DNA from 2 places in the Paraburkholderia sp. A3BS-1L genome. Region 2 is predicted to be linked to the other one. Evidence: predicted binding sites of a transcription regulator. Region 2 holds the regulator's gene; the other holds the start of a gene.
The links. Region 2 encodes LexA, which represses DNA repair genes until DNA is damaged. Its sites were predicted from a motif close to ACTGTATNNNNATACAGT; they were not measured.
Positions count from the first base shown of each region.

Region 1: P5W99_RS05925 (VRR-NUC domain-containing protein) is a predicted target of LexA. The motif match lies at 10,153-10,170, and genes of this name have one in related genera.

Region 1 covers NZ_CP120442.1:1,303,418-1,319,170, reverse strand. The annotation lists gene P5W99_RS05970 (GreA/GreB family elongation factor) at 91-498, shown strand; TPP riboswitch at 582-721, shown strand; gene thiC (phosphomethylpyrimidine synthase ThiC) at 818-2,749, shown strand; gene P5W99_RS05960 (glycine zipper 2TM domain-containing protein) at 2,922-3,143, shown strand; gene P5W99_RS05955 (hypothetical protein) at 3,550-3,927, shown strand; gene P5W99_RS05950 (L-lactate permease) at 4,165-5,766, shown strand; gene bamC (outer membrane protein assembly factor BamC) at 5,877-7,112, opposite strand; gene P5W99_RS05940 (DUF2844 domain-containing protein) at 7,503-7,994, shown strand; gene P5W99_RS05935 (DUF3443 domain-containing protein) at 7,991-9,325, shown strand; gene P5W99_RS05930 (hypothetical protein) at 9,348-10,007, opposite strand; gene P5W99_RS05925 (VRR-NUC domain-containing protein) at 10,178-11,959, shown strand; gene P5W99_RS05920 (ATP-dependent DNA helicase) at 11,956-14,247, shown strand; gene P5W99_RS05915 (3-hydroxybutyryl-CoA dehydrogenase) at 14,415-15,275, opposite strand; gene P5W99_RS05910 (acyloxyacyl hydrolase) at 15,448-15,753, opposite strand, start outside.
Region 2 covers NZ_CP120442.1:1,885,836-1,901,588, forward strand. The annotation lists gene cysT (sulfate ABC transporter permease subunit CysT) at 1-439, opposite strand, end outside; gene P5W99_RS08490 (sulfate ABC transporter substrate-binding protein) at 598-1,641, opposite strand; gene lexA (transcriptional repressor LexA) at 1,954-2,604, shown strand; gene P5W99_RS08500 (hypothetical protein) at 2,659-3,045, shown strand; gene P5W99_RS08505 (DUF2939 domain-containing protein) at 3,120-3,836, shown strand; gene P5W99_RS08510 (universal stress protein) at 3,952-4,425, opposite strand; partial or broken gene nodI (nodulation factor ABC transporter ATP-binding protein NodI) at 4,602-5,508, shown strand; gene P5W99_RS08520 (ABC transporter permease) at 5,519-6,355, shown strand; gene P5W99_RS08525 (hypothetical protein) at 6,377-6,799, opposite strand; gene P5W99_RS08530 (permease) at 6,941-8,011, opposite strand; gene P5W99_RS08535 (NADP(H)-dependent aldo-keto reductase) at 8,145-9,197, opposite strand; gene P5W99_RS08540 (hypothetical protein) at 9,366-9,641, opposite strand; gene dusA (tRNA dihydrouridine(20/20a) synthase DusA) at 10,092-11,117, shown strand; tRNA gene P5W99_RS08550 (tRNA-His) at 11,212-11,287, shown strand; gene P5W99_RS08555 (DUF805 domain-containing protein) at 11,656-12,027, shown strand; gene P5W99_RS08560 (DUF6566 family protein) at 12,073-12,315, opposite strand; partial or broken gene P5W99_RS08565 (TOBE domain-containing protein) at 12,414-12,515, opposite strand; gene P5W99_RS08570 (ATP-binding cassette domain-containing protein) at 12,473-13,432, opposite strand; gene ssuC (aliphatic sulfonate ABC transporter permease SsuC) at 13,429-14,277, opposite strand; gene ssuD (FMNH2-dependent alkanesulfonate monooxygenase) at 14,370-15,527, opposite strand.

The sequences.
Region 1 (15,753 bases), 580 kb from region 2:
CTGAACCACCCTCCGCTTTCCGGAGCCGTTCGGTCGGGCTCCGGGCCGATCCCTCACTTTTTTCAATCCCGGATCGTAAGGAGAACCACCATGTCGAAGAAAATCCGCTATCTGACCGAGCTCGATCTCGCTCGCCTCGAAAAATGCGCCGCCGAGCCCGGTGCGGCCGCTGCACGCCAACCCATGCTCGACGACCTGCTCGAGCGCGCGGAGATCGTCGACTCGCGCAAGGTCGCCGCCAATGTCGTCACCATGAACTCGCAGGTCACGCTCGTGAACGAACGCACGGGCGAGGAAGTCACGTTTACCGTGGTCTACCCGGTGAGCGCCAACCTCGACGCCGGACGCCTGAACGTTTTTTCGCCCGCGGGCCTCGCGCTGCTGGGCGCGAAGCGCGGCGAGTCCGTGCGCTTCACGCCGCCGAGCGGTGCCGTCGAGACGTTCAAGATCGACCGCGTCCTGTTTCAGCCTGAAGCCGCAGACGATTTCACGCTGTAAGCAACGCGCGCCCGCGCTTGGCCTGGCACATTTCACATGCCGAAGCACTTGCCAGATCGTCGCAGCACGGTGTATCGTTTGGCCTGCTTACGCGGGGGTCCTGCGTCATGCGCCGCTTCGAATCGTTCACACGAATGTTCAAGCCGCGTATTGCGTGGGTGAGAAATACCCTTTGAACCTGATCTGGATAATGCCAGCGCAGGGAAGCGTCCGGACTTCGCAACGCAAACGCCTCACCTCATCACAGCGAAGTCCGTCCACGTTCCGTCTCATCTCCTGCTAAGCCGCTGTTCCCACATAGCTTTGCATGGAGAGAGGCATGAACGCCAACCCGAAATTCGTTTCCGCCAACGCGCACGTCGACGAAGCTGCAATCGCGCCGCTGCCCAATTCCCGCAAGATTTACGTAACCGGCTCGCAGCCCGACATTCGCGTGCCGATGCGCGAAATCACGCAATCGGACACGCCCACGGGCTTTGGCGGCGAAAAGAATCCGCCGATCTACGTCTATGACACTTCGGGCCCGTACACCGACCCCGAAGCGAAGATCGACATCCGCGCGGGCCTGCCCGCACTGCGTCAAGGCTGGATCGAAAAGCGCGGAGACACCGAAGCGCTGCCCGGCCTCTCCTCCGAATACGGCCGCGAGCGCGCCGCCGATTCGGCCACGGCCGAACTGCGCTTCCCGGGCCTGCACCGCACGCCGCGCCGCGCGAAGGCCGGCAAGAACGTCACGCAGATGCACTATGCGCGCCAGGGCATCATCACACCCGAGATGGAATTCATCGCCATCCGCGAAAACCAGCGCCGCGCCGAGTATCTGGAAAGCCTCAAGACGAGCGGCCCGAACGGCGCGAAGCTGGCCGCGATGATGGGCCGCCAGCACCCGGGCCAGGCATTCGGCGCGGCTGCCTTCGGCGCCAACGCCCTGCAGGAAATCACGCCCGAATTCGTGCGCGAGGAAATCGCGCGCGGCCGCGCAATCATCCCTGCGAACATCAATCACCCGGAAAGCGAGCCGATGATCATCGGCCGTAACTTCCTCGTGAAGATCAACGCGAACATCGGCAATTCGGCGGTCACGTCTTCGATCGGCGAGGAAGTGGACAAGATGACGTGGGCGATCCGCTGGGGCGGCGACACGGTCATGGATCTCTCGACCGGCAAGCACATTCACGAAACACGCGAGTGGATCATCCGCAACTCGCCGGTGCCGATCGGCACCGTGCCGATCTATCAGGCGCTCGAGAAGGTCAACGGCAAGGCCGAGGACCTCACGTGGGAAATGTTCCGCGACACGCTGATCGAGCAGGCCGAACAGGGCGTCGACTACTTCACGATTCACGCGGGCGTGCGCCTGCAGTACGTGCCGCTCACCGCCAACCGCATGACGGGCATTGTTTCGCGCGGCGGTTCGATCATGGCCAAGTGGTGCCTCGCGCATCACAAGGAATCCTTCATTTATGAGCATTTCGAAGAGATCTGCGAAATCATGAAGGCCTATGACGTGAGCTTCTCGCTCGGCGATGGCCTGCGTCCCGGCTCGATCTACGACGCCAACGACGAAGCGCAGCTCGGCGAGCTCAAGACACTCGGCGAGCTCACGCAGATCGCGTGGAAGCACGACGTGCAGGTGATGATCGAAGGTCCCGGCCACGTGCCGATGCAGCTCATCAAGGAGAACATGGATCTGCAGCTCGACTGGTGCAAGGAAGCGCCGTTCTACACGCTCGGGCCGCTCACCACCGACATCGCGCCGGGCTACGACCACATCACCTCGGGCATTGGCGCCGCGATGATCGGCTGGTTCGGCACGGCGATGCTCTGCTACGTCACGCCGAAGGAACACCTCGGCTTGCCGAACAAGGACGACGTGAAGGAAGGCATCATCACGTACAAGCTTGCGGCGCACGCAGCCGATCTCGCGAAGGGTCATCCGGGTGCGCAAGTGCGCGACAACGCGCTGTCGAAGGCGCGTTTCGAGTTCCGCTGGGAAGACCAGTTCAACATCGGCCTCGATCCGGACAAGGCACGCGAGTTCCACGACGAAACGCTGCCGAAGGATTCCGCGAAGGTCGCGCACTTCTGCTCGATGTGCGGTCCGCACTTCTGCTCGATGAAGATCACCCAGGACGTGCGCGACTTCGCGGCAAAACAGGGCATGACCGACGACGAGGCCCTGAAAAAGGGCATGGAAGTGAAGGCCGTCGAGTTCATCAAGCAAGGCGCGGAGATTTATCAGCGCCAGTAAGGCACGCAAGACGGTATGCTGCGCGCCGCGAAACAATTTCTAACGATTCCGACAACTCGTTGACAAGCGCATACACCCGGATACGGGAGGCGCTTCTACGATAAATGCATTGGAAGCGCATCAGGCACTAAACCGCCTGGTGCGCCTCGCCCGATACAACCGGAGTCGAAAAATGAAAACACTTGCACGCGCACGCACTCTCCTCACTGTGACAACGCTCGTTGCCGTAGTCGGCAGCCTCTCGGCTTGCGACAACATGTCGAGGCGCGACCGCGACACCGCAATCGGCGCGGGTGTCGGCGGCGTCGCGGGCGCGGCCATTGGCGGCAGTGCGCTCTCCACGATCGGCGGTGCTGCGGTAGGCGGCATCATCGGCAATCAGGTGGGCAAGTAAGGGCCACGTCTGCCCTGCCTGACACAGCGAAAAACTCACGACATAACAACAGGCAATTAGCCGGCAATCCGGGTTGCACATGCCGGCTTCAGAGAGGATACGCGGCGCATGTCTCGCAAGAGCATGCGCCGCGTTTGCATTTGGCCGCGACTATGCATGCGTGTGTTTGGGCATGCAGTCATGCAAGCACGCGAAAGATGCGGTGATTCAAGTGCAACACAGGGTGGCGGCGAGGAGCGTAAGCTCGATCGATCAGGTTCCGGGTGCCCAACGCACTTACTGCCGGCCGAGTAAGGAGTCCGCCATGAATCGCCCCTTAGCCGCCCTTGCCTCGCCTTGCAGCGCCTCGATGCGCCAATCCTCGTTGGAGCGCCCGTGGGCGCGCGGCGCGCTCAGGCGGAGCTCGATGCTCGCTGCAACGGCCGTCCTGCTCGCGCTTTCCGGCTGCTACTACTATTACCCATACGGCTATTCGCCGTACTACTACGGCACCGTGCCCGCCTCGAGCACGCAGCATGAAAACGCGGTCTTGCAGACCAATCCGCAAGCGAATCTGCCTGCCAACCCCGCACCCGCGGCCGTCCCCGATACACAGTATCCCGGGCCGCTGTATCCCTCCCCGCCCGTTGCTATCGCGGTGCCGGCCTGGCCGCTCTATTCCTCTTATCCGGCTTATCCGGCTTACCCCCCGTATTACCCCTATCCCGCGTGGGGATGGGGGGCGCCCGCCATCTCCTTTGGCTTTGGCTACTGGAGCGGTGGGGGCGGCCACTGGCATCACTAAGCGCCAGCCAGCGCCACGCGCGCCGCACGACCGTACTTTCCCTCCCTTGACGCTCCCGAACCATTTTCTATGCTGCTATTGGGTATCGGGTACTGAAGCACGGCCTTACTGAATTCCCCTCCCCATGGCGGCGCGCGGGTCTACCGCGCGCCGCGCGCACTGCCGACGCCACGCCCGGCACACCTTTGCGCCCGCACGCATCGATGCGCCGATACCAATCAGCATAAAGGAAACGTCATGTTCCACCAGCTGTTGACTCCCATCGGCAACTCGCTCTTCCTGTCGTTCATCGTGGCGGTGCTGCCGATCGCCGTGGTGCTCGTCCTGTTGGGCTGGGCGCGCCGGCCCGCGTGGCAGGCTTCGCTCGCGGGCCTCGTCGTGGGCCTCGTCGTCGCGATCGCGGGCTGGCAGTTCCCGGTCAATCTCGCTATCAGTTCGGTGCTCAACGGCGTGGTTTTCGCGCTGTGGCCGGTCATGTGGATCGTCGTCACGGCCATCCTGCTTTACAACATTGCGGTGCGCTCGGGGCGCTTCTCGGCGTTTCGCATGTGGCTGCTCGACAATCTGCCCAACGACCGGCGCATCGTGCTCGTGGTGGTGGGCTTCTCGTTCGGCGCGTTGTTCGAAGGCATCTCGGGTTTCGGCACCCCCGTCGCGATCACCAGTTCGCTATTGATCATGCTCGGCTTCCCGGCGCTCGAAGCACTCACCTTCACGCTGATCTTCAACACGGCGCCGGTGGCGTTCGGTGCGCTTGGCGTGCCGATCACGGTGCTCGGCGCGGTCACCCACCTGCCCGCCGACGCGCTCGGGCAAATGGTCGGCCGCCAGTTGCCGTTCTTCGCGGTGTCGCTGCCGTTCTATGTAATCGCCATCTACGCGGGCGTGGGCGGCATGCTGCGCATCTGGCCGGTGCTGCTGGTCTCGGGCGGCAGCTTCGCGCTCACGCAGTTCGTCACGGCGAACTACATCAACTACAGCCTGACCGATGTGCTCTCCTCGCTCGTCTCGCTAATCCTCACGATCCTGTTTCTGCGCGTGTGGAAACCCGCGCCCGACGCGCGCTTCGAGATCAAGGTCGACCGCGCCAAGGAAGTGCGCGGCGACGTCTCGGGCACGCAGGGATGGTATCCATGGATCATCGTGGCGGTGGTCGTGATTCTCTGGACGATCGCCAAGGTGTTCGCGATCGGCGACCTCAAGGTGCACTGGCCGGGTCTCGACAAGGCCGTCTACATCACGCTGTACAAGACGCCGTATGGCGCGATCTGGGACTTCCAGCCGCTCGGCACGGGCACCGCGATCCTGGTTGCGGCCATCATCACGGCGCTGGTCGTGCGGCTCAAGCCCGCCGACTTCGGCGCCGCGATCGTCGACACCTGGGTACAAACGCGCATCGCCATCCTGACCGTTGCCACCATCGTCGGGCTGGCGTTTTTGATGAACTACTCGGGCCTGACTTATACGCTGGGTCTCGGCGTGGCCTCGGTGGGCGCGTTCTTCCCGCTCGTCTCGGCGTTCCTCGGCTGGGTGGCCGTGTTCCTCTCGGGCAGCGACACCTCGGGCAACGCGCTATTCGGCAATCTTCAGGTGGTGGCCGCGCACCAGCTCAATCTGGACCCCGTGCTCATGGCGGCGACCAATTCGTCGGGCGGCGTCATGGGCAAGATGATCTCGCCGCAAAATATCGCAACGGGCGTGGCAACCACCGACCTCAAAGGGCAGGAAGGCTACGTGTTCGCGAAAACCTTCAAGCACTCGATCCTCCTGACGGTGCTGCTCGGCATTCTCGTGTGGCTGCAGCAAAACGTGTTCACATGGATGATTCCTCCGCATTGAAGACGGCGTGCAGCGTGAATGGAAAAACCGCCTGCGAATCGAGGAATTCGCAGGCGGTTTTTTTGATTGTCCCGGGGCGGCGTGGGCGACGCCCCTGCATTCGAGAATGCTTACTGCAGTTGCTCGACCACGAGACTCATGATCTCGCGAGCCGGCCGCGACGAGTCGACCTGCCCGTTGTCGTCGACGACCGACACGCGGGTCTGGTTCTCGGTCACGGCGCGCACATTGAGCTTGTACTGCTTCGCGACCTTGTCCTTGTGGCCGTGGAAGAGCTGGCTCCAGAAGCCCTGCTCCGCCGAGCTCAGATCCTGCGGATCCACGTAGCGCAGATAGTAGATACCCTTCGTGCGGTCGCGGTCGTCCACCGTGAAGTTCGAGCGGTCGAGCGCGACGCCCACACGCAGCCATGCGCGGTCGTACGGCTCGGCGAGCGTGAGTTCGGTCGACGTGTACTGGCCCCCTGCGGCGTTCGCCGCCGACGCATCGGACGGTGCACTCTGCCCCGCGACAGCAGCGTTCTGCGCCGCGACGGCGGCAGCGGCCGCGTCGGCACCCTTGGCCGGCGTCTTGCCGTTGGCATTCGCTTTCGCGTCGGCCTCGGCGGAGATCTGCGCGTCGGGCACGCCGGGCTTGGCGCGCGCGAGCGTCACCATGAGCCGCTTGAGGTACTCCGTTTCGAGCGCCGGATCGTTGGGCTTCGGCACCCAGTGGGTGGTTTCGTTGTTGGTGCCGGTCAGCTGCTCGCTCAGGCCCTTCTGGCTGATGAAGATGTACGTGCCGCCGGTGGGCGACGTTTCGAGGCGCGTGCGGTACTTGTTGCGCTCGGCCGTGACGTACGAATTGCCCGTGGCCCACGACAGCGTGTTGCGAATGAGGCCGTCGTTGATCTTCGGATGGGTTTCGTTCCAGTCGGTTTCCATCACGCCCTTGTCGCGCTGGTCGACCACCAGCAGGAAGCCCTGCTCCTGCCAGAAGCGGCGCACCTGCGGCCAGACCTGGTCGGGCGTGCGGCTGTCGATGACGAGCCAGCTTTCGGTGCCGTCACGCTGAATGTGCATGCCAGGCACCTGCGGGAGCACCTGGGTCTGGTCGGACACGGGCGCCGCGGCCTGAACCTGCTTGAGCGCGGACAGCGAGGTTTCGCCGCCTTGCGGAGGCAGCGAGCGCTGGTCGCCTGTTTCGTCGAGCAGGTTCGGCGGCACGGCCAGCGACGCCTGCTTCGCCTTCGCATCGCTGCGGTAATCGATCTTGCCGGGCGTCGGCGAACTGCAACCGGCGACCAGCCCGCCCGCCATCAGGAGCGCGAGCGCGCGTGCGGCAAGACGTTGGTGAAAATCACTCATGTTCGGGTAATCCCTTCGGCTAGGCCACGGGCTAGTTTCCGTGGATCAACCAGCCATTTTACCGGTGAGACGCCGCGCTGTGCAAAAACCGGGCGGCGACAGCACTGCACGGCATGCCTCAGCCCGTCAGACCGGCGCTCCAGACGCTGAATGACGGACCCCGCAGCCCGCTTTTACCCGATCTATGTAACGTTCATCAACATTCCATAAGCCACTCTCCACACCTGCGAATCGAGAAAATTTCTTTTTCTATCAATGCACTAAGGACGCAGACGCGGGGCCGCCAGTTTTGCGCCTCTCGACATTTGAAGTTCGCCGATCTTGCAGAAGCGGCCCGATGTTAATTTCCCCGAGAAAAAGAGATAAGCGCAAAGAACAACATACGGAGAGTTGACGAAAACTTACAGCTGCTTGCAGGCGGGCCGCGCTGCGGCCTTCGCCTGCCTCTTCTCGTGCCTCGCGGCCGGTGCCGCGCCAGCCCACGCAGCACTCGGCGACACAGTCCCGCCCGAGGCGCCACCAGCCTCCGCGCCCGCTAACGGCCTGACGCTCGCAGGCGGCGCAGCGCGCGTGACGCGCTACGTCGACACGGGCGGCACGCACTTCAACGCGTACATCGCCACCCATAGCGGCCAGATCTTCGCCTACACGTGGCAAGGCCCCACCCCGCCGGACCTCGATGCGCTGCTTGGCCGCTACGCCGCCGACTGGCACAGCGGCGCCGCCGCGCTCCATGCCGCCGGACGCGCCGGCCTGCACGCTGCACGCGTCGATACGCCCACGGTCGTCGTCGAATCCGGCGGCCACATGCGCAGCTATATCGGCCGTGCGTGGCTGCCCGCGGCATTGCCTGCGGGCGTCACGGAAGGGGACCTGCAATGAGCACGCCGGCCCGACGCGTTTCGCCCACGGGGGAGCGTGCAGGCGCGCGCTCCAGCGTACTCGCAGGCCTCCTCGCCGCAGTGCTCTCGGCAGTGCTCTCGGCCTGCGGGGGAAGCGGCAACACCGGCGTAGTAAGCGGCACGACGCCCGCCAGCACGCCCGCTGCCGCCAGTGCGCCGTCGAGTGCGAGTTCGCCGTCTGCGACCAGTCCGGACACATCCAGTACGACCGGCACCGTACCGCAATCGACCACGCCGAATGTCCTCGCGGTCAGTGTCGCAGCCACGCCTGAAGCCGCACGCAACATGCTCATGGCGAGCGTGACGGTATGCGTGCCGGGCACGACGACCTGCGCAACCGTCGATAACGTGCAGGTCGACACCGGCTCGCAAGGCCTGCGCCTGCTCGCCTACGCGCTGCCCGCCGGATTCGCCCTGCCCGCCGTCAATGCGGGCGCCAGTTCGTCACCCGCTGGTGAATGCGCGGCCTTCGGCACCGGCTATACGTGGGGCGCCGTGCGCAGCGCCGACGTGCGGCTCGCGGGTGAAGTCGCCCCTTCATTGCCGATCCAGGTGATCGCTGACCCATCCGTGCCAACCACGCCGAGTTACTGCCAGGGCTTCGGGTTCGCGATGATCAACTCCACCGCGCTGCGCTCGAACGGCATCCTCGGCGTCGGGACGTTCAATGCCGACTGTGGCGCAGCCTGTGTCAATCAGCCCAATCGTTCGTGGTACTACGCATGCCCTTCCGGCAACTGCACGGCGAGCGCGCAGCCACTCGCGCAGCAGGTGCGCAACCCCGTCGCGTCGTTGGCCACCGACAACAACGGCGTCGTGATCGATCTGCCCGCGGTGCCCGATACGGGCCAGAGCGCGGTGAGCGGATCCCTGATCTTCGGCATCGGCTCGCAACCGAACAATGCGCTCGGCAGCGCTACCGTGCTGCGCGCGAATACAGTTACGGGCTACGTGACGACCACAACCTCGGACGGTTCGATCTATCCGCTCAGCTATCTGGACAGCGGATCGAACGGCTTCTTCTTCGCGAACTCCGCCCTCACGCGCTGCGGCGTGTGGTACTGCCCGAGCACGCCACAAAGCATCGGCGCATCGATCAAGGGAACGGACGGCATCAGCGCACCGGCCTCGGTTTCGGTCGCGAACGCGCAAACGCTCCTCGCCAGCAGCAACTGGGCGTTCAACGACCTTGCAGGCTACAACGGCAATATGTTCGGCTGGGGATTGCCGTTTTTCTTCGGGCGGCGCATCTATACGGCAATCGAAGCTCAGGTGACGCCGGCGGGAACGGGGCCGTATTTCGCGTTCTGAGTGGCGCGCGCAAGCGCGCGGGTCACTCGTCGTCGACGTCCGGTGCGGGTGTGGTCCGGGCGAGCGCGCCCGGAGAAAGCCAGCGGAACGACGTGAGGCTGCCCGTCTTGTCGTAGGTGCACTCGGCAGCGGTGGACGGGCGCGGGGCCTTGTGCAAACCGAGCTTCACGGCAAGCGCCGCGATCGGCGTGGTGGGCTTGCTCTCCGCGACTGAAGCCGCGAGTGGGTCCGCAACAGGGGCGGACGCCGCGGAGACCCCGGAAGCCGCCGACATCATGGACGCAGCCGGCGGCGCCGACGCGCCACGCGCAGTCGCTGCGCCAGTCGACGTTGAAGTTGCAGTCGAGGTCGGCATGGAACTGGCCGAAACGCTCGCCGCACTCGCATCGGAGGCGCTTGCTGCCGCACCCACGGGCGCGCCCGCCAGAGCGGCGGCGGCCGATGCGCTGAGCCCGCCCGATGCCGGCAATGCGCCGCGATCGAGCAGCCCCTCGACCACGACGCGTTTGCCGCGATACGCCACGGCGGTATGCGTGACGGACAGTGCGCCCAGCGAAGCGCTGGCGAGCCGGGTGCGCATTTCCCGCGCGCACTCACTGGGATTCTGGTACTGCGCGACGCATCCCGCGAGCAGAGTGGCCCCGGCGGCGAGGCCGACGAGGCAAGCTTTCCGTTTGTTCATCGCTCTTGTTGCGCTTCTCGCGCGGTTCGGTTTTCAGGCTGCGGCAATTGTAGCGTACAGGCCGCAAGGACCCGAGGCGCACCGGACTTTGGCGCCGCTGCCGCGACCGGGGGCTCGCGGGCCGCGCCGGCCTGCTATCATCACTGCTGTATATTCATACAGTGCCGCGCGTGCTTCCCGACTCCCCCGATCCGTTCTATTACCTCGCGAACTTCGAGCGCGCGCTCGCCTCGCTCGATGCGCGCTGCGCCGACTTGTTCGACACAGCCGAGCGGCGCTTCATGCAAAGCTTCGGCGCTCTGCCGCGCGGCTCGCGCGCGCTGTTCGTACGCATGCTGATGCGCAAGGGCCCGAATTTTCGCGCAAGCAAACTCGACTACGCCGAGATTGGCTGCCCGCGCGCCGCGGCCGCTCCCCTCGCCGATGCCGGCTGGCTGGACAGTGCGCCCGTGCTTGCGTTCGATGCCCTCGCGGCACTCGTCACCAAAGCCGAGTTGCAGGCGCTCAGCGCGCGCCTGCTGGCCGATGCCGTTGCGCCCGGCGCGCGCGCCACGCGTGCCGAAACGCTCGAAGCCCTGCAAGCCGCTGCGCCCGAGGCGCGCGGTTGGTCAGCGTGGTTTCCGGGCTCGGCCGATACCGTCTTCCATTTGGCCGCCGCGCCGCTGTGCGAACGACTGAGGCTGATGTTCTTCGGCAATCTGCGGCAAGACTGGTCCGAGTTCGTGCTCGCCGATCTGGGCGTCTATCGCTACGAGTACGTCCCGCTCGACAGCGCGTCGCGCGCGTTCCGGCAGCGCGCCGACATCGACGCCTGGCTCGCGCTGCGAGACTGCCGCGAAACCTTCGATCTCGCGCCCGACGCCGCAAGCGCCGTCAACGCCGTGAGCGCGGCGCTCGATACGCTCGACATGCTCGCGCCGCACACCCGGTCCAACGACTGGCTGCGCTCGCGTCACGACCGGGTGCGCCACGCAGCGGGTCAGGCTGCAGAGCGGCTGGGCGAACCGGCGCTCGCCTGGCGCGCCTATGTCGACTGCGGCCATCCCGAGTCGCGCTACCGGCGCGTGCGCGTGCTCGAGCAGTTAGGTCGCCGCGACGACGCCCTCGCGCTCGCGCAGGCGATTGCCGGCGCGCCCGCGAACGAGGAGGAAGCACAACGCGCGACACGCACGCTCGCGCGCCTCGCGCGGCGGCGCAGCACGAGCGCGATACCAGCGGCGACACAAGCAGCAACACAGGCAGCGACGCGGGCAGAAATCGCGGCAACTCGCGTAATCGAAGCCAGCGATGCGCCGACGTTCACCAGCGCCGAACTCACGCTGCCCGCCGCCTGCGCGGGCCTGCGCGTGGAGGAAGCCGCGCGCCGGACGCTCGAGTGCGCGGACGCACCGGTCTTCTACGTCGAGAACACGCTCATCAACGGCCTGTTTGGCCTGCTCTGCTGGCCCGCGCTTTTCGCAGCGCTGCCGGGCGCATTCTTCCATCCGTTCCAGCGCGGCCCCGCCGATCTGCACGCCGCCGACTTCGTCCAGCGGCGCGCCGGGCTCTTTGCCGCCTGCCTCGCCGAACTCGAAAGCGGCACGTACCGCGCGACCATCGAGCAGCGTTTTGACGAGAAGCACGGCATCCAGTCGCCTTACGTCGCATGGCCCGCGCTCGACGCCGCGCTCCTCACGCTCGCGCTCAACTGCTTTCCCGCTGCCCATCTGCGGCTATGGTTCGAGCGGCTCCTGCGCGAACCCGCCGCGAACCGCTCGGGCCTGCCAGACCTCGTGCGTTTCTGGCCCCGCGAGCGACGCTACGAACTGATCGAAGTGAAAGGCCCCGGCGACCGGCTGCAGGACAATCAGCGCCGCTGGCTCGCGTATTGCGCCGCGCACGGCCTGCCCGTGACCGTGCTACAAGTGCGCTGGGCGGCGCAGGCCAGCACGAACGCTGCGTCAATGCCATGAGCTACACCGTCGCGGTCCGTACGCTCTGTGAGTTCACCGCAAAACGCGGCGATCTCGATTTGCGCTTCACACCCTCGCCCGATGCAAGCGAAGGCCGCGCCGGCCATGCTGCGATCGCCGCGCGCCGGCCCGCCGGCTACGAAACCGAAGTCGCGCTCACCGGCGTATTCGGCACGCTCACCGTGCGCGGCCGCGCCGACGGTTACGATCCAGCACTCCAACGGCTCGAAGAATTCAAGACCTATCGCGGCGATCTGGATGCGATGCGCGAGAACCAGCGTGTGCTTCATTGGGCACAGTTGCGCGTCTACGGCGCGCTGATGTGCGAAAAGCTCGGCCTCGACGCGCTCCAACTCGCGCTCGTCTACTACGAGATTGGCTCGGGACGTGAGACGGCACTCGTCGAGCACGCGAGCGCACAGCTATTGCGCGCGGAATTCGAATCGCAGTGCGCGCGCTTCATCGCGTGGGCGGAACAGGAAAGCGCGCATCGCGCGGCGCGCGACGGTGCGCTCGCGGCATTGCGCCTGCCGCATGCTGCGTTCCGCGAAGGCCAGCGCGATCTCGCCGAGGCCGTATGGCGCGCCGCGACGCAAGGCCGCTGCCTGCTCGTGGAGGCGCCGACCGGCATCGGCAAGACCATCGGCACGCTGTTCCCGCAGTTGAAGGCCTGCGCGCGCGCCGGTATCGACAAGGTGCTGTTCCTGAGCGCCAAAAGCTCGGGACGTCAACTCGCCATCGCTGCGCTCAACACGCTTGCCGATGCGCAGGCCGATGGCAAAGCCGGCGCGGGCAGCAGCACGACCGCGCTGCCGCTGCGCGTTTTGGAACTGGTCGCGCGCGAGAAGGCCTGCGAGCACCCCGACCTCGCCTGCCACGGACAATCGTGCCCGCTTGCGCGTGGCTTCTACGACCGCCTGCCCGCCGCGCGCGCCGCCGCCCTCGAGCGCGTGCGGCTCGAGCGCGCGACACTGCGCGAAGTCGCGCGCGAGCACGAGGTGTGTCCGTACTACCTCGGCCAGGAGCTGGCGCGCTGGAGCGACGTGATCGTCGGCGACTACAACTACTACTTCGATGTGAGCGCCATGCTGTTCATGCTCGGTGCGCACAATCAGTGGCGCATGAGCGTGCTCGTCGACGAAGCACACAACCTGCCTGAACGCGCCCGCGCGATGTATTCCGCCGAGATCATGCAGACTCGCATGGACGCCGTGCGACGCGCCGCGAGCGCCCCGGTGAAGCGCGCATTGACGCGTCTCGCGCGCCACTGGAACGCGCAAACCGCCATGCAGCCGCAGGCCTGGCGCGCGAGCGAAACGCTGCCCGAAGGTTTCGTCGCCGCGCTCGGCGATGTGATTGCCGCGATTGGCGACCAGCTTGCTCAACCGGCGCTCATGCGCGACGCCGAACTCGAACGCTTCTATTTCGACGCGCTGCACTTCGTGCGCATGGCCGAGCGCTTCGACGCGCAATCGATCTTCGACGTCACGCCGCTGCGCGCACGGGAAGCGAAGCGTCCGCGCTCGACGCTCTGCATCCGCAACATCGTGCCGGCGGGCGCGCTGCGCGCGCGCATGGCGGCGGCCCACAGCGTGACGCTTTTCTCCGCCACGCTCGCGCCCACGCACTACTACACCGACATGCTCGGCTTGCCGGAAAACACCGTGAACGTCAAGATCGGCACGCCATTTCGCACCGAGCAACTCGAGGTGCGGATCGCACGCGATATCTCGACGCGCTACAAGGACCGGGAGCGCTCGCTCGACATACTGGTCGCGCGCATCGCCGCGCAATATGCTGCGCGGCCCGGCAATTACCTGTGCTTCTTCAGCAGCTACGATTATCTTCAGCTTGCCGCCGATACCTTCGTCGCGCGGCATCCACATGTGAGCACATGGATGCAGTCGCGCACGATGGACGAAACCCAGCAACAGGCTTTCGTCGCGCGCTTCGTGGAAGGCGGCTGCGGGATCGGCTTTGCGGTGCTCGGCGGCGCTTTCGGCGAGGGCATCGACTTGCCGGGCACGCGCCTGATCGGCACCTTCATTGCGACGCTCGGCATGCCGCAGGTAAATCCCGTCAACGAGACGATGCGCGAGCGCATGGAAACGCTCTACGGCGCCGGGTTCGACTACACCTATCTGATTCCCGGATTGCGCAAGGTCGTACAGGCCGCGGGCCGCGTGATTCGCACCGAACGCGACAACGGCGTCGTGCATTTGCTCGACGACCGCTTCGCGCGGCCCGACGTGCGTGCATTGCTGCCGGCATGGTGGCAGCTTGGCTGAATGCCATTGATTAGCATGTCGAAACATTCGGATGCGATCCTCCCCACGTGAATTTGCATGACCCAGACGCCTTGCGCAGTGGACTCGAACTCACAGTCGCAACCGAATAGCGGGGTCATGCAGTACACGGTCGGCCTGCACGCCTGACCCCTAATGCTCCGCAATCCTCAGGATGTCTTGTCGTACTGGTACACGCCCCGACCGGTCTTGCGGCCGAGCTGCCCTGCCGCCACCATCTCGCGCAAAAGCGGGCACGCACGATACTTCGAATCGCCGAAGTCCTTCAGGAACACATCCATCACGGAGAGGCACACGTCGAGGCCGATCAGGTCCGCGAGCGCCAGCGGCCCAATCGGATGATTCGCGCCCAACTTCATGCCGGCGTCGATTTCTTCGGCACTCGCAACGCCTTCGGCGAGCACGAAGAATGCCTCGTTGATCATGGGCACGAGAATGCGGTTCACGACGAAACCCGGCGCGTTCTTGACCGCGATGGGCGTCTTGTCCAGACGCTGTGCGAGATCGCGCACCGCGTCGAGCACGGCCGGGCGCGTCTGCAGGCCGCGAATGACCTCGACGAGCGGCATCATCGGCACGGGATTGAAGAAGTGCATGCCGATGAAACGCGCTGGATCGGCAAGCGTCGTCGCGAGCGCCGTGATCGAAATAGATGAGGTGTTCGAGGCGATGATCGCGTCGGGACGCGCAGCGGCTTCGATCTGCTTGAGAATGCGCGTCTTGAGCTCGGCGTTTTCCGTGGCTGCTTCGATCACGAGATCGGCGCTGCCAAGGCGCTGGTAGTCGGTGCTGGTCTCGATGCGCGCGAGGGCTGCATCGCGCACGGCCGCATCGAGCTTGCCCTTCGAAACGAGCCGATCGAGGCTGTGCGTGAGCGTCGCCACACCTTTGGAGAGCGCCGCCTCCGTCACGTCGATCATCACTGCCTTGAGACCCGCCACGGCCACCGCCTGCGCGATGCCATTGCCCATGGTGCCCGCGCCCACGATCCCAACCGTTTCGATTGCCATGCCTGCTCCTCACTCACTGGTCTGCGACGCCGGTGCATCGCCGATGGAAAAAACCGGCCATGCGGTGCGCGTGATGCACCGCATCATGACTCGACAGTGTAAGGCTTATGAAGACAGGCTGAAACCGGTGCGTCGGGGGTTAAACCATCCCCCCTCCCCGGACACGTCTGGCTCAAAAGTTGTACTGCACGTAGATCTGGCTGAAGTTCAGACCAGGGTTAGGCGTCTTGATGTCCGCGTTGGAGACATGTTGAAAGCGAATGCCAGCCTGAAAGTTCTGGTGCTCGCCGAACTGCGCACCCACCCCCACCAGGTCCGCGAACTGGAATGCCGTCGACATGGTACGGTCGCCCGTGAGCTGTACGTGCGAAAGCAGGCGCACGCCTACGCCGGCCTCGAAGAACGGCCGGAACCAGCCGCTGTCCTTGATGATGCGAAACACCGGCGTCACGCCGAATTCCCAGATGTTCGGATGCGA
Region 2 (15,753 bases):
CGAGCACGCCAAGCGGCGTAAACGCGATCTTGAGGCCGAGCGGCTGCAGGAACTGGCCGATCCAGCCGTTGCCCGCATACACGGCGGCAAGCGAGATCCCCGCCACGGAAGTCGGCAGTGCGAACGGCAGATCGACGAGCGCATCGATCACGCGCTTGAACGGGAACGTGTAGCGCACCAGCACCCAGGCGAGCAAGAACCCGAACACCGCATTGATGAGCGCTCCGCCAAGCGCGGAGAAAAATGTGAGGCGGTACGACGCGAGCACGCGCGGCGACGCCACCGCGCGCACGAGCTGCGCCCAATCGAGCGTCGCGGTCTTGAGGAACGTGGCCGCAAGCGGAATGAGCACCACGAGGCTCAGATACGCCACCGTGATGCCGAGCGTCACGCCGAATCCCGGCAGCGCGCCTGGCTTCTGTAATCGAAACGTCGTCATGCTCTATCTCTTCACATGGGTTGCGCGGAGCACCTCTCGTCATACGATACATGCGGGGCGCCGCGGCTAAAGACGCGCCTCGTCGGGCGCGCCTTGTTTTTGGCGTTGCTTGCTACTGCGTATTGCCGTCGGCTTACTACGGCCGGCTTACGGCCGGCTTATTGCGGCTGATAAATCGAATCGAACACGCCGCCATCGGCGAAATGCGTCTTCTGCGCCTTGGCCCAGCCGCCGAACGCCTCGTCGACCGTGTAAAGCTTGAGCTTCGGGAACTTCGCCGTGATCGCCGCCGGCACCTTGTCCGAGCGCGGACGATAGAAGTTCTTCGCGGCAATCTCCTGCCCCTTCTCGCCATAGAGGAACTCGAGATACGCCTGCGCCACCTTGCGCGTGCCGTGCTTGTCCACGACCTTGTCGACCACCGCAACCGGCGGCTCCGCGAGAATGCTGGCCGACGGCACCACGATCTCGAACTTGTCCGGCCCGAACTCCTTAACCGAAAGGAATGCTTCGTTTTCCCAGGCGATCAGCACGTCGCCGATATCGCGCTGCACGAAGCTCGTGGTCGCGCCGCGCGCGCCCGAGTCGAGCACGCCTGCGTTCTTGTAGAGCTTCGTGACGAAGGCCTTCGCCTTCTGGTCGTTGCCGCCCGGCTGGTGCGCCGCATAGGCCCACGCCGCGAGGTAATTCCAGCGCGCGCCGCCCGAGGTCTTCGGATTGGGCGTGACGATCGAGACGCCGGGCTTCACGAGGTCGTCCCAGTCCTTGATGCGCTTCGGATTGCCCTTGCGCACGAGAAACACGACGGTCGAGGTGTATGGCGAGGCGTTGTCGGGCAGACGCATTTGCCAGTCCTTCGCGATCAGCCCTTTATTGGCGAGTGCGTCGATGTCCCAGGCGAGCGCGAGCGTCACAACGTCGGCCTGCAGTCCGTCTAGCACCGAGCGCGCCTGAGCGCCGGAACCGCCGTGCGACTGCTTGATGGTGAGCGTCTCGCCGCCTTTCGCCTTCCACTCCTTGATAAAGGCTTCGTTGATGTCCTGATACAGCTCGCGCGTGGGATCGTAGGAGACGTTGAGCAGCGCCGTGTCCGCATGCGCCGCCGGCGCGAAGGCCGCCATGCCGACGAGCGGCGCCACGCCGATCAGCAGTTTCGCCGCCAGCGTCCTGAACCATGCGTGCCCCGTAATGCCTTGTTTCATCCACTTTTTCTCCGTGTCGTCGTGCGCATTCGTGCACTTTCGTGCGTTCTCGCGTGCCATGCAGCAATCGATGGAGGCCAGTCTAGCGATCGGCTTACATTATTAAAAATGATGTTTTCTCATTTTTTAATACGTAAAAGTGGTAAGGACGGAGGAATTGGGCGCTTGCGCCTGTTTTGCCGGTGGTTGCGTCCGTCGGGGAAGGGAAAGCGCCGTCGCGACGCCGTGCGGATGACAAAGTTCAAGTAACACTTGAAAAGCGGCGAGTACTGTATAAAAATACAGTCACCTGTTCAAACATACAGTAGCGCCATGACCAAACTCACCGCACGACAGCAGCAGGTTTTCGATCTGATCCGCCGCGCGATCGAGCGCACCGGCTTTCCGCCCACGCGCGCGGAAATCGCCGCCGAACTGGGCTTCAGTTCGGCGAACTCGGCGGAGGAACATCTGCGCGCGCTGGCGCGCAAGGGCGTGATCGAGCTGGCTGCGGGCGCTTCGCGCGGCATCCGCCTCGTGCCCGGTCCGGGCGATCTGCCGCATCAATTCACGCTGCCGCACGCGGGCCTCATGCAGCTCTCGCTGCCGCTCGTGGGCCGCGTCGCGGCGGGTAGTCCGATCCTCGCGCAAGAGCACATTTCGCAGAACTACACCTGCGACCCCGCGCTCTTTTCGAGCCGGCCCGACTACCTGCTCAAGGTGCGCGGGCTGTCCATGCGCGACGCGGGCATCCTCGACGGCGACCTGCTCGCCGTGCAAAAAAAGAGCGAAGCGAAGGATGGCCAGATCATCGTGGCGCGTCTTGGCGACGACGTCACCGTGAAGCGCCTGAAGCGGCAGCGCAACGGCATCGAGCTGATCGCGGAGAACCCTGACTACGAGAATATTTTCGTCGCGGCCGGCAGCGCGGATTTCGCGCTCGAAGGCATTGCCGTTGGTCTGATCCGTCCCACCGAATTCTGATAATTCCGCCTGCGCATTTTCTGCGCATCTTCTGCGCATTTTCCGGAGAGAGTCATGGAACGCCTTGCCCGCCTGTTGCCCTTCCGTCAATTCGGCCGTCTGCGCCATCTGCGCGGGATTGCCTCGTGCGCCATGCGCGAGGCGCGTGCTTCGGCGGCGGCCCTTGGCCGTCAATGCGGCTACCAGATCAATGGCTCGCTCTTCGACGACATCGAGCAAGAAGACGAAGCGCGCCCGCTGCCTTCCGCGCAGCCGGCCTTCGCACGCGTTTCGCTCAACAGCACGCTGAATGCGGAGCAGCCCGACCGCCGCGCACCGGTGCGCGTCTATCACGGCCAGTCGCGGCTCATCATGGTGGGCACGATGGAGGCGGTGTGCCGCGCCATCGACCGCTGTATCGCGGAGCAGCAGGCCGATGCGCCGGTCGCGCTGGCAAAGTAAGCAATAAAAGTGGGATCGTTTTTGATTGCGCGCGGTCAACACCCTGATTGAACACTGCAGGGTTGCACTAACCAATGACCGATACCCAAACGTATCCGCGCAAATCATCCAGCTGGAAGAAGCCCGTCGCAATCGCCGTCGCGGCGGTTGCAATCGTGGCGGCAGTGGGCTATGGCTATGCATCGCCATATATCGCGCTGAATAACCTCAAGGCAGCCGCCGACGCACGCGACGCAGCCGCACTGAGCGAGTACGTCGACTACCCGGCGCTGCGCGCGAGCTTGAAGCAGCAGGTTGGCGAGATGCTGCAACAACGCATGGAGGCCGCCCACGCCAGCAATCCACTCATGCTGTTCGGCGCGATGATCGGCAATGCGCTGATCGGCCCACTGGTGGACGCGTATGCCACGCCAGAGGGCGTGGCCGCATTGCTCAGCGGCATGCCGCCGACCGGCAAGCCGGGAGAACGGCCCGCGCCTGTGCCGCCGGCTGAAGCGCCGTCGCCGCCACCATCGTCACAGGCAGGCCAAGCGACGCAGCCCGCGCCCGGCAATCCGCCGGCTCAGGCGCAATCGCCGCAGCCGCAGCAAGCTCAGCCGCGCGCGCAAACCTCGGCGGGCTATCGCAGTCTGAACACGTTCGTTGTCACGTGGCAGCGCGGCGCAAACAGCGGCTATGGCGGCGATCGCTATGCCGCCATCCTGCAGCGTCATGGGCTGTTTTCGTGGAAGCTCGCCGCCGTGGAATTGAACGAGCCGAATACCGGCAACGACGCGAGCGCGTCGAACTGAGCAAGCCGTACCGAGATGAACCGCAAGAATTGCGGCGAGCCATCTTCGTGGTAGTGGCTCCGCCGCTTTTCGCTGATTGACTGAGCGCTGCAATCGCGGAAGCGATTGATAGCGGCTAGGCCGCCGCCTGCTGTTGCTGTTTTTCCTCGGCAGCCGAAGAGCAGGCCACGAGAATGCTGCACGTCACGCGGTCGAGCAGCGGCGTATTGCCCGCACCCATCCACCAGCGCGAAAGTCCGGTGCGGCAGCGATGCCCCACCACTACGAGATCGACGTGCAGCTCATTGGCGAGATTCGCAATCTCGTCGATCGGATGGCCGAACGCGAAGTGGCCCTGCGCGCGCACGCCGCGTTCGGTCAGCCAGTCCACGCCTTCCTGCAGAATCTCGCGCGCCGTTTCTTCGAAGCGCCCACATGCCACGTCGGTGAGCAAGCCCGCACTTTGCGCGATCGTCGAGCGCATGTCGACCACCGAAAGCAGATGGGTCTCCGCATGCAGGTCCAGCGCCAGATCCGCGCCGCAACGCAGCGCCTTGCGGCCTTCGCGCGAGCCGTCGTAACAAAGCAGAATTTTCTTGTAGCTCGCCATGATCGATTCTCCCTACCCGTCTGGAAACGCAGGTCACTATTACATGATGGTGCGCCGCAATTCGACACGCAAGGGCTGGAAAACGCCAGGTTTGCGTGCACATCGATGGTGCAACGGCATGGGGAGATGAACGCCCTATAATAGGCCGCCTTGCAACATGCAACAGCCGCCCAACCATGCCCGCCATCGAATTCGAGCAGGTGATCAAGCACTACGGAGACAGGACCGTCGTGAACGGCCTGTCGTTCGACGTCCTCCCCGGCGAATGCTTCGGGCTCCTCGGCCCCAACGGCGCAGGCAAGACCACCACGTTGCGCATGCTGCTCGGCATCGTTTCGCCCGATGCCGGACGCATCAGCCTGTGCGGCGAACCGGTGCCCGCGCGGGCACGTCATGCGCGCGCGCGCGTGGGCGTCGTGCCGCAATTCGACAATCTCGATCCCGACTTCACAGTGCGCGAGAATTTGCTCGTGTTCGGCCGCTACTTCGGACTCTCGGCAAGCGAAACGCGCGCTCGTCGCGCCGCTGCTCGAATTCGCACGCCTCGAAAGCAAGGCCGATGCGCGCGTGGGCGAGCTTTCCGGCGGCATGCGCCGCCGTCTCACGCTGGCGCGCGCGCTCGTCAACGACCCCGACGTGCTGGTGATGGACGAGCCCACCACGGGTCTCGATCCGCAGGCCCGCCACCTGATCTGGGAGCGGCTGCGCTCGCTGCTCGCGCGCGGCAAAACGATTCTCCTCACGACGCATTTCATGGAGGAGGCCGAACGGCTTTGCAATCGCGTCTGCGTCATCGAGGAGGGCCGCAAGATCGCCGAGGGCCCACCGAAGGCGCTGATCGAATCGGAAATCGGCTGCGACGTGATCGAGGTCTACGGGCCCGATCCGGTGGCGTTGCGCGACGAGCTCGCGCCGCTCGCCAAGCGCACGGAAATCAGCGGCGAAACGCTCTTCTGCTATGTCGACGAAGCCGCGCCCGTGCATGCGCTTTTGCGCCATCGCTCGGATTTGCGCTACCTGCATCGGCCCGCGAATCTTGAAGATGTGTTCCTGCGGCTCACGGGCCGCGAGATGCAGGATTAACATCGCCATCATGCAGACACGCACGCAAACCCCGCCGCCCACGCGTCCCACCCAGTCGCCCATGCGCGAGCCGCGCGCGGCGCTGCCGTCGAACGCGACGCACTGGATCGCCGTATGGCGGCGCAACTATCTCGTCTGGCGCAAGCTGGCAATCGCCTCGATGTTCGGCAATCTCGCCGATCCGATGATCTATCTGTTCGGCCTCGGCTTCGGGCTCGGGCTGATGGTCGGCCACGTCGACGGCGTCTCGTACATCGCGTTTCTCGCGGCAGGCACGGTGTCGTCTTCGGTGATGATGTCGGCGAGCTTCGAGTCCATGTACTCGGGTTTCTCGCGCATGCACGTGCAGCGCACATGGGAAGCGATCATGCACACGCCTCTCTCGCTCGGCGACGTGGTGCTCGGCGAGGTTGTCTGGGCCGCCAGCAAGTCGGTGCTGTCGGGCGCGGCCATCATGATCGTGGCGGGCCTGCTCGGCTACGCGAGCTTTCCATCGATGCTGCTCGCGCTGCCCGTGATCGCGCTCGCGGGCCTCGCATTCGCGAGCTGCGCGATGATCGTCACGGCGCTCGCGCCGTCCTACGACTTCTTCATGTTCTATCAAACGCTCGTGCTCACGCCGATGCTGCTGCTTTCCGGCGTGTTCTTTCCGCTCACGCAATTGCCCGCCGTCGCGCAGCACGTCACGCTGATGCTGCCGCTCGCGCACGCCGTCGAGTTGATTCGCCCGGCCATGCTCGGGCGCCCGATCGAGCATGCGGGACTGCATCTCGCCGTGCTCGTGCTCTACGTGGTGGTGCCCTTCGGCGTCGCCTCGATCCTGTTCCGGCGGCGCATGATGCGCTAACGCGCGCGGTTCGGAGCAAGCTCAGTCTTCGTCGTCGCCCCAGGGGATGTCGACATCCGAAATGAAGGCGACGGTCGCGAACGGGCCGCCTTCCTGACGGCCGATCTTGCCGTCGGCGCGATGCCACTCGACGCGGAACTGCGTGGACTGCGACTGGGCAAGCAGGCGAATCGTTCGGATCTCTTCCGGATCCGAGTCCTCGACGGGACCATCGAGCGAAATCAGCAACTGCTGCGGCCAGAGGCCGTCGGCGGGATCGTAAATGCGGTCGCCATCGGGGATCGACGTGTGCGCCTCAACGCCGATGGTCGCCGACGCCTCGACGATCATCTTGCCGAGCGCGCGCAAAACCGCCGTTGCACGAGCGGAGTTGGCCTGCCGGATGGCGAGGTCGCCCCGCGTCAGGGCCTGTTCGAGTTTCGGATTCGTTTTTTGCTTTGCCATGGCGGTTCCCGGGCGCGAGCCCTGTTCTGTGCGGACTCCAGCCGGCTGGCCGGCAATCCGAAGTTGATGCGTGTCTCTTATCTTAGGGCCTGTTCACGCCGTTGCGCACCAATACGTGCGAACAGGCCTTAATGAAGCGCGCTAAAAGCCCAGCGCGACTGTCGCCAGCCCTGCCACCACGCCGAACAGCACGACCACCGAGCCCACCAGCGCCAGCGTACGCACCCGGAACGAGCCGGCCAGCATCGCGAACGACGGCAGACTCACGGGCGGCAACGTCATCAGCAGCGCGCCCGCCGGCCCCACGCCCATGCCGAGCGCCAGCATCGCCTGAATGATAGGCACCTCGCCGGCGGTAGGGATCACGAACAGCATGCCGGCCAGCGCAAAAACGACGATCCAGCCGAGGCTGCTCGCCACCTCGGGCCCGATGTGCGGAAAGAGCCACGCACGCGCCGCGCCCAGCAACAGCACGAGCACAATGTATTCCGGCACGAGCCGCACCGCCATGCGCACGAAAAGGCGCAGCCAGCGGATGAGCACATTGCCGCTCTCGGCCTGCTCCTGCGCGAACATCGCGAGCCGCACGTCGGCGGCGAGCGCCTCCTCGCGCGTCACCAGCCGGTTCGCGAGCCAGCCGAGGCCGAACACCATCAGCACGCCCAGCACGAGGCGCAGCGCACTCCACTGCCAGCCCAGCACGAAGCCCATGAACACGAGCGTCGCGGGGTTGAGCACCGAGTTGCCGAGCCAGAACGCGATCGCCCCGCCCGGCGACGCATTGCGCGCGCGCAGCCCCGCCACGACAGGCGCGGCGCAGCACGTGCACATCATGCCGGGCACCGCGAGCAGACCGCCCGCCGCGACGCTGCCGAAACCATGGCGCCCCAGGACGCGCGCAATCCATTGCGCCGGCAACAGCGCCTGCACACCCGAGCCGAGCAGCAGGCCCAGCACCATTGCCTGCCAGATCGCCTTGCCGTAGGCCAAGGCATAGTCGAGCGCGGCCGCGAACGACGGCTCAGGAGCGCTCGCCGCGCCGCCCATCAAGATGGACTTGCCGATCGAATGCGTGGCCTCGGCCGTGAAAGCGCGGTGGTAATACGGAAACCACTTCACATAGAACAGGCCGGCAACGGCCAGCAGAATGAAAAGGGGCCAGCCCCACGAGGGCGGCGATTGTGGGGGTTGTGCTTCGCGTGCGCTGGTCATTGTAGTCATACTCCGCTAAGGGGCTCGGGGTCGGATGATCCGGGGCGAGCGGGTCAAGCAAGGCGCCGACCGGCAGAACCGGGCAGCGCGCGCCGCATGATGCCAGCACGCGCAATGCTTGATCAAGCCAAATTCAAGGTGCGGGATTGGGCTGTACCTCATGCAGCGCGTCGATCTGCGCGAGCGCTTCGGACGAAAGCCTGATATCGACGCTGCCGATATTTTCCTTCAGCTGCGCCATCGAAGTCGCGCCAATCAGATTGCTGGTCACGAACGGCCGGCTGTTGACGAACGCGAGCGCGAGCTGCGAGGGCGACAGCCCAAGCTCCTTCGCGAGCGCCACATAGCGCGACGTGGCCGCCACCGCCTGCGGCTTGCTGTAGCGCTGAAAACGCTCGAACAGCGTGATGCGCGCGCCCTCGGGCCGCGCGCCGCCCTCGTATTTGCCCGAGAGCCAGCCGAACGCCAGCGGCGAATAGGCCAGCAGGCCGATGCCTTCGTGATGCGAGAATTCGGACAACCCGCTTTCGAACGTGCGATTGAGCAGGCTATACGGATTCTGGATGCTGACGATGCGCGGCAGCCCCAGCTTTTCGGCGGCGCGCAGGAATTGCGCAACGCCCCAGGGCGTTTCATTCGACACGCCGATATGGCGCACCTTGCCCGCCCTCACGAAATCCGCGAGCACGGCAAGCGTCTCCTCGATCGGCACCGTGTATGCATCGTCGATCCATGGATACGCGTTGCGGCCGAACGTCATCGTGCTGCGGTCGGGCCAGTGCAATTGATAGAGATCGACGTAATCGGTCTGCAGGCGCGCGAGGCTGCCATCGAGCGCTTCGGTCAGATTCTTGCGGTCGAACTGATTGCCGTCGCCGCGGATATGACGCGGATTGTGCGGCTGGCGTGCCGGGCCCGTTATCTTGGTCGCGAGCGCGATGCGATCGCGCGCCGCGCGATGCCGGGCGAGCCACGTGCCGATGAAACGCTCGGTCTGCCCTTGCGTTTCGGGGCGCGGCGGCACCGGGTACATTTCCGCTGCATCGATGAGCGTGACGCCGTGATCGAGTGCGTAATCGATCTGCTCGTGCGCTTCGCGCTCGGTGTTCTGCTCGCCCCACGTCATCGTGCCGAGGCCGATCAGGCTCACCTTGACGTCCGTATCGCCGAGAGTGCGGTATTCCATCGAAGCATTTTCCATCATCTAATTGAGAAGAACCGCGAAACTATCACGCCGGCCGATTTTTTTCAGGAGCCGGGAAATCCGCGCGCACAAAGCAAAGCGCCGGGGTCCTGAGGACACCCGGCGCCCAGGCCGCCCGATTCAGGGGCGGCGCTTCGGACCGCGAGAAACTTAGTGGCCGAAAAACACTTGCTGCGAACGCGGCGTTTGATCGTGGCGGCTGCCCGACTGCGTCGCCACGCTCGCGACACCGCCGTACGACGCGTCGACGCCTTGCTGCTGGGCACGCTCGGCCGCTACCGTCTGGGCGCTCTGCCCTTGTTGCGACGCCGGCGCGCCAACGTCCGGACGATAAGACGGCGCGGGGCCATAACCGCTGGCGAACGCCGGAGCGGCGATGGAGGCGGAAGCTGCGACCAGCAGCGCGGCGATCAGTTTGGTCTTCATGGTGGACTCCAGTATCAGTTTCGATTGCAGTTCGGGGATGGCGCCGCGCCTGGGAGGTCGATGCCCCATGAGCTGCGTCAGTGAAACTCAGTGTATCCACCTACTATCAAAAAATAATCACGATATATCGAATTTACTATTCCAACGCCGCAAACAATCGCCTCTGCCAGTCCTGGCGGGCCTGAGCGAGGAACTGGTCCTAAAAAAGCGCAAAAAATTTCTGGCGCGATGCACAACACAGAGCACTGATTACATAACGTTCAAAGGGTCTTTCGCGCGGCCGGGCGTGCGGTACGCGCTCCTGCGAGCGCTCGCGCAAAAAGCTCGGCCCACGCATGCCGCCTTGCCGCAGTGCGAAATTGCCGGAAACGCCCCAGAACTCACTGGGCAGGATGCGATAAAATAAAAGGTTGATCCACGCTTGCCGCGCTCCCTGCGCACCGATTCGCCATGTCCACCCACCGTATCGCCAGTCCCCGCCGCGTGTCCGTCGCACCGATGATGGATTGGACCGACCGCCACTGCCGCTCGCTGCACCGCTTCATTTCACGGCACACGTGGCTGTATACGGAGATGGTGACGACAGGCGCCCTGCTCCATGGCGACGTTCCGCGCCATCTGGCGTTCACGCCCGACGAAGCGCCCGTCGCGCTGCAACTGGGCGGCAGCGAGCCGGACGACCTCGCCCGCTCGGCCAGGCTTGGCGAGCAATGGGGCTACGACGAAATCAACCTGAACTGCGGCTGTCCGTCAGAGCGCGTCCAGCGCGGCGCATTCGGCGCATGCCTGATGAACGAGCCGCAGCTCGTGGCCGACTGCGTGAAGGCAATGCGCGACGCAGTCTCGGTGCCGGTGACGGTGAAGCACCGCATCGGCGTGGATGCGGTCGAGGACTACGCGTTTGTGCGCGATTTTGTCGGCACCATCGCGGAGGCGGGATGCACGGTTTTCATCGTCCATGCGCGCAACGCCATTCTTAAAGGCTTGAGCCCGAAGGAAAATCGCGAGATTCCGCCGCTCAAGTACGAGTACGCGTGGCAGCTCAAGCGCGATTTTCCGCAGCTCGAGATCATCATTAACGGCGGCATCAAGACGCTCGACGAGGTGGCTTTGCACCTCGAGCACGTCGACGGCGTGATGCTCGGCCGTGAGGCTTACCACAACCCCTACGTGCTGGCCGGTGTCGATGCGCGCTTCTATGGCGCCAGCAAACCCGCGCCCACACGCGATGACATCGAAGCGAAGCTGATGCAGTACTGCGCGAGCGAAATGGCGCGCGGCACGCACCTGGCCGCGATCACGCGCCACGCACTGGGGCTGTACCGCGGCGAAGCCGGCGCGCGCGGATGGCGACGCGTGCTGTCGGACAACCGCAAGCTCGCCAAGGGCGATCTCGCGATCTTCGAGGAAGCGCGCGCGCACCTGCGCAGCCCCATGGAAGCGTCGCCTGCACTTTCCTCCGAAATATTTGAATAAAGGGACTAGGCAAGTCCGATCGGCTATGTATATAATCTTGCTTCTTGATTGACGCCGCTCACAAAGCAGCGCCAACAAGGAAGCAGTAACAGTGGTGGCTGTAGCTCAGTTGGTAGAGTCCAGGATTGTGATTCCTGTCGTCGTGGGTTCGAGTCCCATCAGCCACCCCAGAGAATTCAAACAAAAAGCCCAGTTCCTTTGAACTGGGCTTTTTGCTTTCTGGTTTTCGAATACCCGTCCCGCTCCTCCCCGCCATTAACTCAGAAAATGATCAATTCCATGGACTCCTTATGGACTCGATCATATTAGCGACTGCCTGGCGACTCGACGCCTCAATGCCCCAAGCAAGCCTTCACTGTATGCAGAATGAATAGTTTCAGCAAATCTATTCATAGCGAATAATATGCAGGATGCCAAATCAATAAACTCGATGAAATCGATGAAATCGATGACATCCCATCGCCACCCGTGCGTAAAATCGCTTCCCACAGCAAGACGATCCCAATAGCACGCACCCGACGACGGACATATCGACACCATGGAAAAATGGCTCGAACGACGCTTCACGCTTTCTGGCCGCGCCACGCGCCGCGAGTACGCCATCACGATGCTGCTCTTCCTGATATTCGTTTATGCACTCGACGTTTTCATGCCCGAAGACGGGCTCGGCAGTACGCTTGCGGCCACGATTCTCGGCATGGTGATTGCGTGCGTGGCACTCTGGGTTCCCATTGCCGCAATGGTGCGCCGGCTCCACGATATTGGCATGAGCGGCTGGTGGTGGTGGTTGATGGCCGCCATGCCGCTGGGCCAGATCGGCATCGTGCTGCTGCTATTTGTCGGCCCTGATAAATTCAATGGAACACGCTTTTATCCGGACCCACGCAAAAGCGAGGCGAGTGCCTTCTGAGCACGCACCTTACCAGGCGGCGCCCTACCGGCAACGCGATAAACCTCATTGCACCGCGTTGCCGTCGATCCACGCACGCGCCGCCTCGAAGCCCGCCTCGGCCGCCGCATGCTCGGTCGACCACAGGCGGTCGATATGGACCAGTTGCCAGTCCGTTACCAGAGCGCCGTCCTTGAGCACGCGAAAGTGCGCCTTCACGCCCGTGAGCACCTGCTCAACCGCCACTTCGATGTCGTAGTCCTTGTAGCGCTCCTCATAGTCACCCATGTCGATGCCTTTCGGCTCCATGATCGTCTCTCCGTCGTGGCCAGGTGATCCATCCTCCCACTTCCACGCCGGGCGCACAACTCTGCGCGCAAGCCCCGAAGCCGCCCGCCAGCGATTGACAACCGCACGATCGACACCTCCGTCGACTTCACGAGCGCAACGACTTCCGAGCGGACCTTCAGTTCGAGTTCGTCGATCGAGCGCGTCGTGATGACCGACGTGGCGTCTCGCTGCCCAGCACGCGCTGGAGCACGCGCGCTTCGATCCCGGCAAAGCGCGCGTCCGCGCGGGCGCGAGGACGTTCGAGCGGCACGCGCTGGTCGAGTGCGATGCAGCCCTGCTCCACCAGCAGAATGCGGTCGCCCAGCGCGACGGCCTCATGCACGTCGTGGGTGACCAACAGCGCAGTAAAGCGATGCTCGCGCCAGAGGCGCTCGATCAGCGCATGCATTTCGATGCGCGTGAGCGCATCGAGTGCGCCGAACGGCTCGTCGAGCAGCAACAAGTGCGGCCGGTGCACCAGCGCCCGCGCAAGCGCCACGCGCTGACGCTGACCGCCCGAGAGCCGTGCGGGCCATTCGTCGGCGCGTGCAAGCAGCCCGACTTCATCGAGCACGGCGCGAGCGTCGTCGCGCGCACCGCGCCCAAGCCCGAGCATCACGTTCTGGAGGACGGTTTTCCACGGCAGCAGCCGTGCGTCCTGAAACATCATGCGCGTCTCGAGCGACGCGCCACGCTCGTCGCGCCGCGTAAGCTCGCCGGCATCGGGTGCTTCGAGCCCGGCAACGAGGCGCAGCAGCGTAGATTTCCCGCAGCCGCTTCGTCCCACGATCGCCACGAAGCTGCCGCGTTCGATCGAGAGGTCGAAGCCATCGAGCACGACGCGCTCGCCATAGCGCTTGCCCACGCGGCGCAATTCGACGGCCGGGTGGTGCGTGCGCGCGTCACTGCGCGCAGTCGCCGTTTCTGTCGTTACCGGCGCGCGTCGATCCTGTTCGCCGGCTTGAGTGCGCTGCGCGCCATGCCGCGCGTCCGCCTCGTGCGCTTCGCGCTCCTGGGTGCGCGGCAACTCGATCTCAGCTTCGAGATCACGGCCCGCGACGCCGCCGAAATGAACCGCCAACGTGCTTGCGTTCATGCATCGCTCCCTTGTTGATAAGCGGGGTGCCAGCGCAGCGCAGCACGTTCGAGCCATTTGGCGAGCCAGTCGGCGAGCTTGCCGAGCGCGGCGTAGAGCAGAACGCCGACCACCACCACATCGGTCTGAAGAAATTCGCGCGCGTTCATCGTCATGTAGCCGATGCCAGACTGCGCGGAAATCGTTTCCGCGACAATCAGCGTCACCCACATCAATCCGAGCGCGAAGCGCGCGCCCACGAGAATCGACGGCAGTGCGCCGGGCAGAATGACTTCGCGACAGAGCGCAAAGCCCCTGAGACCATAGCTGCGCGCCATTTCGATGAGGTTCGCGTCGACCGAGCGGATGCCGTGAAAAGTATTCACATACACCGGGAAAAACACGCCGAGCGCGACGAGAAACACCTTCGCCTGCTCCTCGATGCCGAACCAGAGGATCACGAGCGGAATCATCGCGAGCGCGGGAATATTGCGGATCATCTGGATGGTCGAGTCGAGCGCGGTCTCGGCGGACTTGAAGAGCCCGGTGGCAAGACCGAGCACGAGGCCGATGCCGCCGCCGATCGCGAAACCCGAAATCGCGCGCCCGGTGCTCACGCGCACGTCCTGCAGCATCTCGCCCGATTCGACGAGCGAGCACGCGGCCTTCACGACCGCGAGCGGTTCGGGCAGCACGCGAGTGGAAAGCACACCGCTGCGTGCGGCCAGCTCCCACGCGGCCAGAATCGCGAGCGGCACGAGCCAGGGCGCGACGCGTGCGAACGCCTTGCGCCCAACCAAGGCGAATGGCCGCACCCCACGTGGATCAATGGCCGCGCCGGCGGCGGTTACAGCGGTTTGGTTCATCGTTATGTCATCCTGATCATATTGCGCGGTTCTGGCGATATTGAATTCGCGTTCGCCTCCATCTGGAAACCGATAAGCCAGTCGATCGTGGATCAGCTCTGGCTCACCTTCGGCAAATACTGATTACCGACCACCTCGCCGAACGGACCCGAGGCCGGACCACCAGACGTCTTCGTGCGGCGTCCCGGCAACAGCGGAAACACGAGCTCTGCGAAGCGGTAGGATTCCTCAAGATGAGGGTAGCCCGAAAGAATGAAGGTCTCGATACCCAGCTGCGCGTATTCCTTCATGCGTTCGGCAACCTGCTCCGGATTGCCGACCAGCGCCGTGCCCGCGCCGCCACGCACAAGGCCCACGCCCGCCCACAGGTTCGGATGCACCTCCAGTTCCTTGCGCGTACCGCGCTTGCCGCCGTGCAGCGCGGCCATGCGGCGCTGGCCTTCCGAATCCATCTTGTTGAACGCCGCCTGCGCACGCGCGATGGTGTCGTCGTCGAGACGGCTGATGAGGCGCTCCGCCGCTGCCCATGCTTGCTCTTCGGTCTCGCGCACGATCACGTGCATGCGAATGCCGAAGCTGATCTTGCGGCCGTGCCGCTCGGCCCGTGCGCGGATATCGGCGATTTTCTTCGCGACGGCCTCGGGTGGTTCGCCCCACGTCAGATAGGTATCGATGTGCGCGCCCGCCATATCGTGAGCAGCCGGCGACGAGCCGCCGAACCACAGCGGCGGATGTGGATGCTGCACCGGCGGATAAAGCGCCCTGCCGCCCTTCGAACTCAGATGCTTGCCTTCGAAGTCGATCGCCTCGCTGGTGTGCGAAGCGGCAAGCAGCTTGCGCCAGATATGCAGGAATTCGTCGGTGATTTCGTAGCGCGTGTCGTGATCGACGAACACCCCGTCGCCTTCGAGTTCGGCGGCGTCGCCTCCCGTCACTACGTTGATGAGCAAGCGTCCATTCGAAAGGCGATCGAAAGTCGCGGCCATGCGTGCGGAAAGCGCCGGCGACGAAAGGCCCGGGCGAATCGCAACGAGAAACTTCAGGCGCCGCGTCGCGGCGATCAGGCTCGATGCCACGACCCAAGCGTCTTCGCATGAACGGCCCGTCGGCAGCAGAACGCCTTCATAGCCGAGCGTATCGGCCGCGACGGCCACTTGCTGGAAATAGGCGAGATCAGCGGCGCGCGCGCCTTCGGCCGTACCCAGATAACGGCTGTCGCCATGGGTCGGGATGAACCAGAAAACATTCATGCATTGCTCCTGCTTTTGTTCGACCCGTGAGACGGAAAAGTTCGAGGCGCGGCCCCATGCGATGGCAAGGACCGGAACACCGCTCAAACCGGCGGGGTCGATTAAATCGGCGGGGCCACAACGGCGGCGCCGTCTTCATGGAGACCCAGTCTAGGGATCGCCCTAAGCGTTTTGAACGATTTTTTTGAGCTTAGGTTTTCCACTTTCGTGCTTTACGCGACGCTTT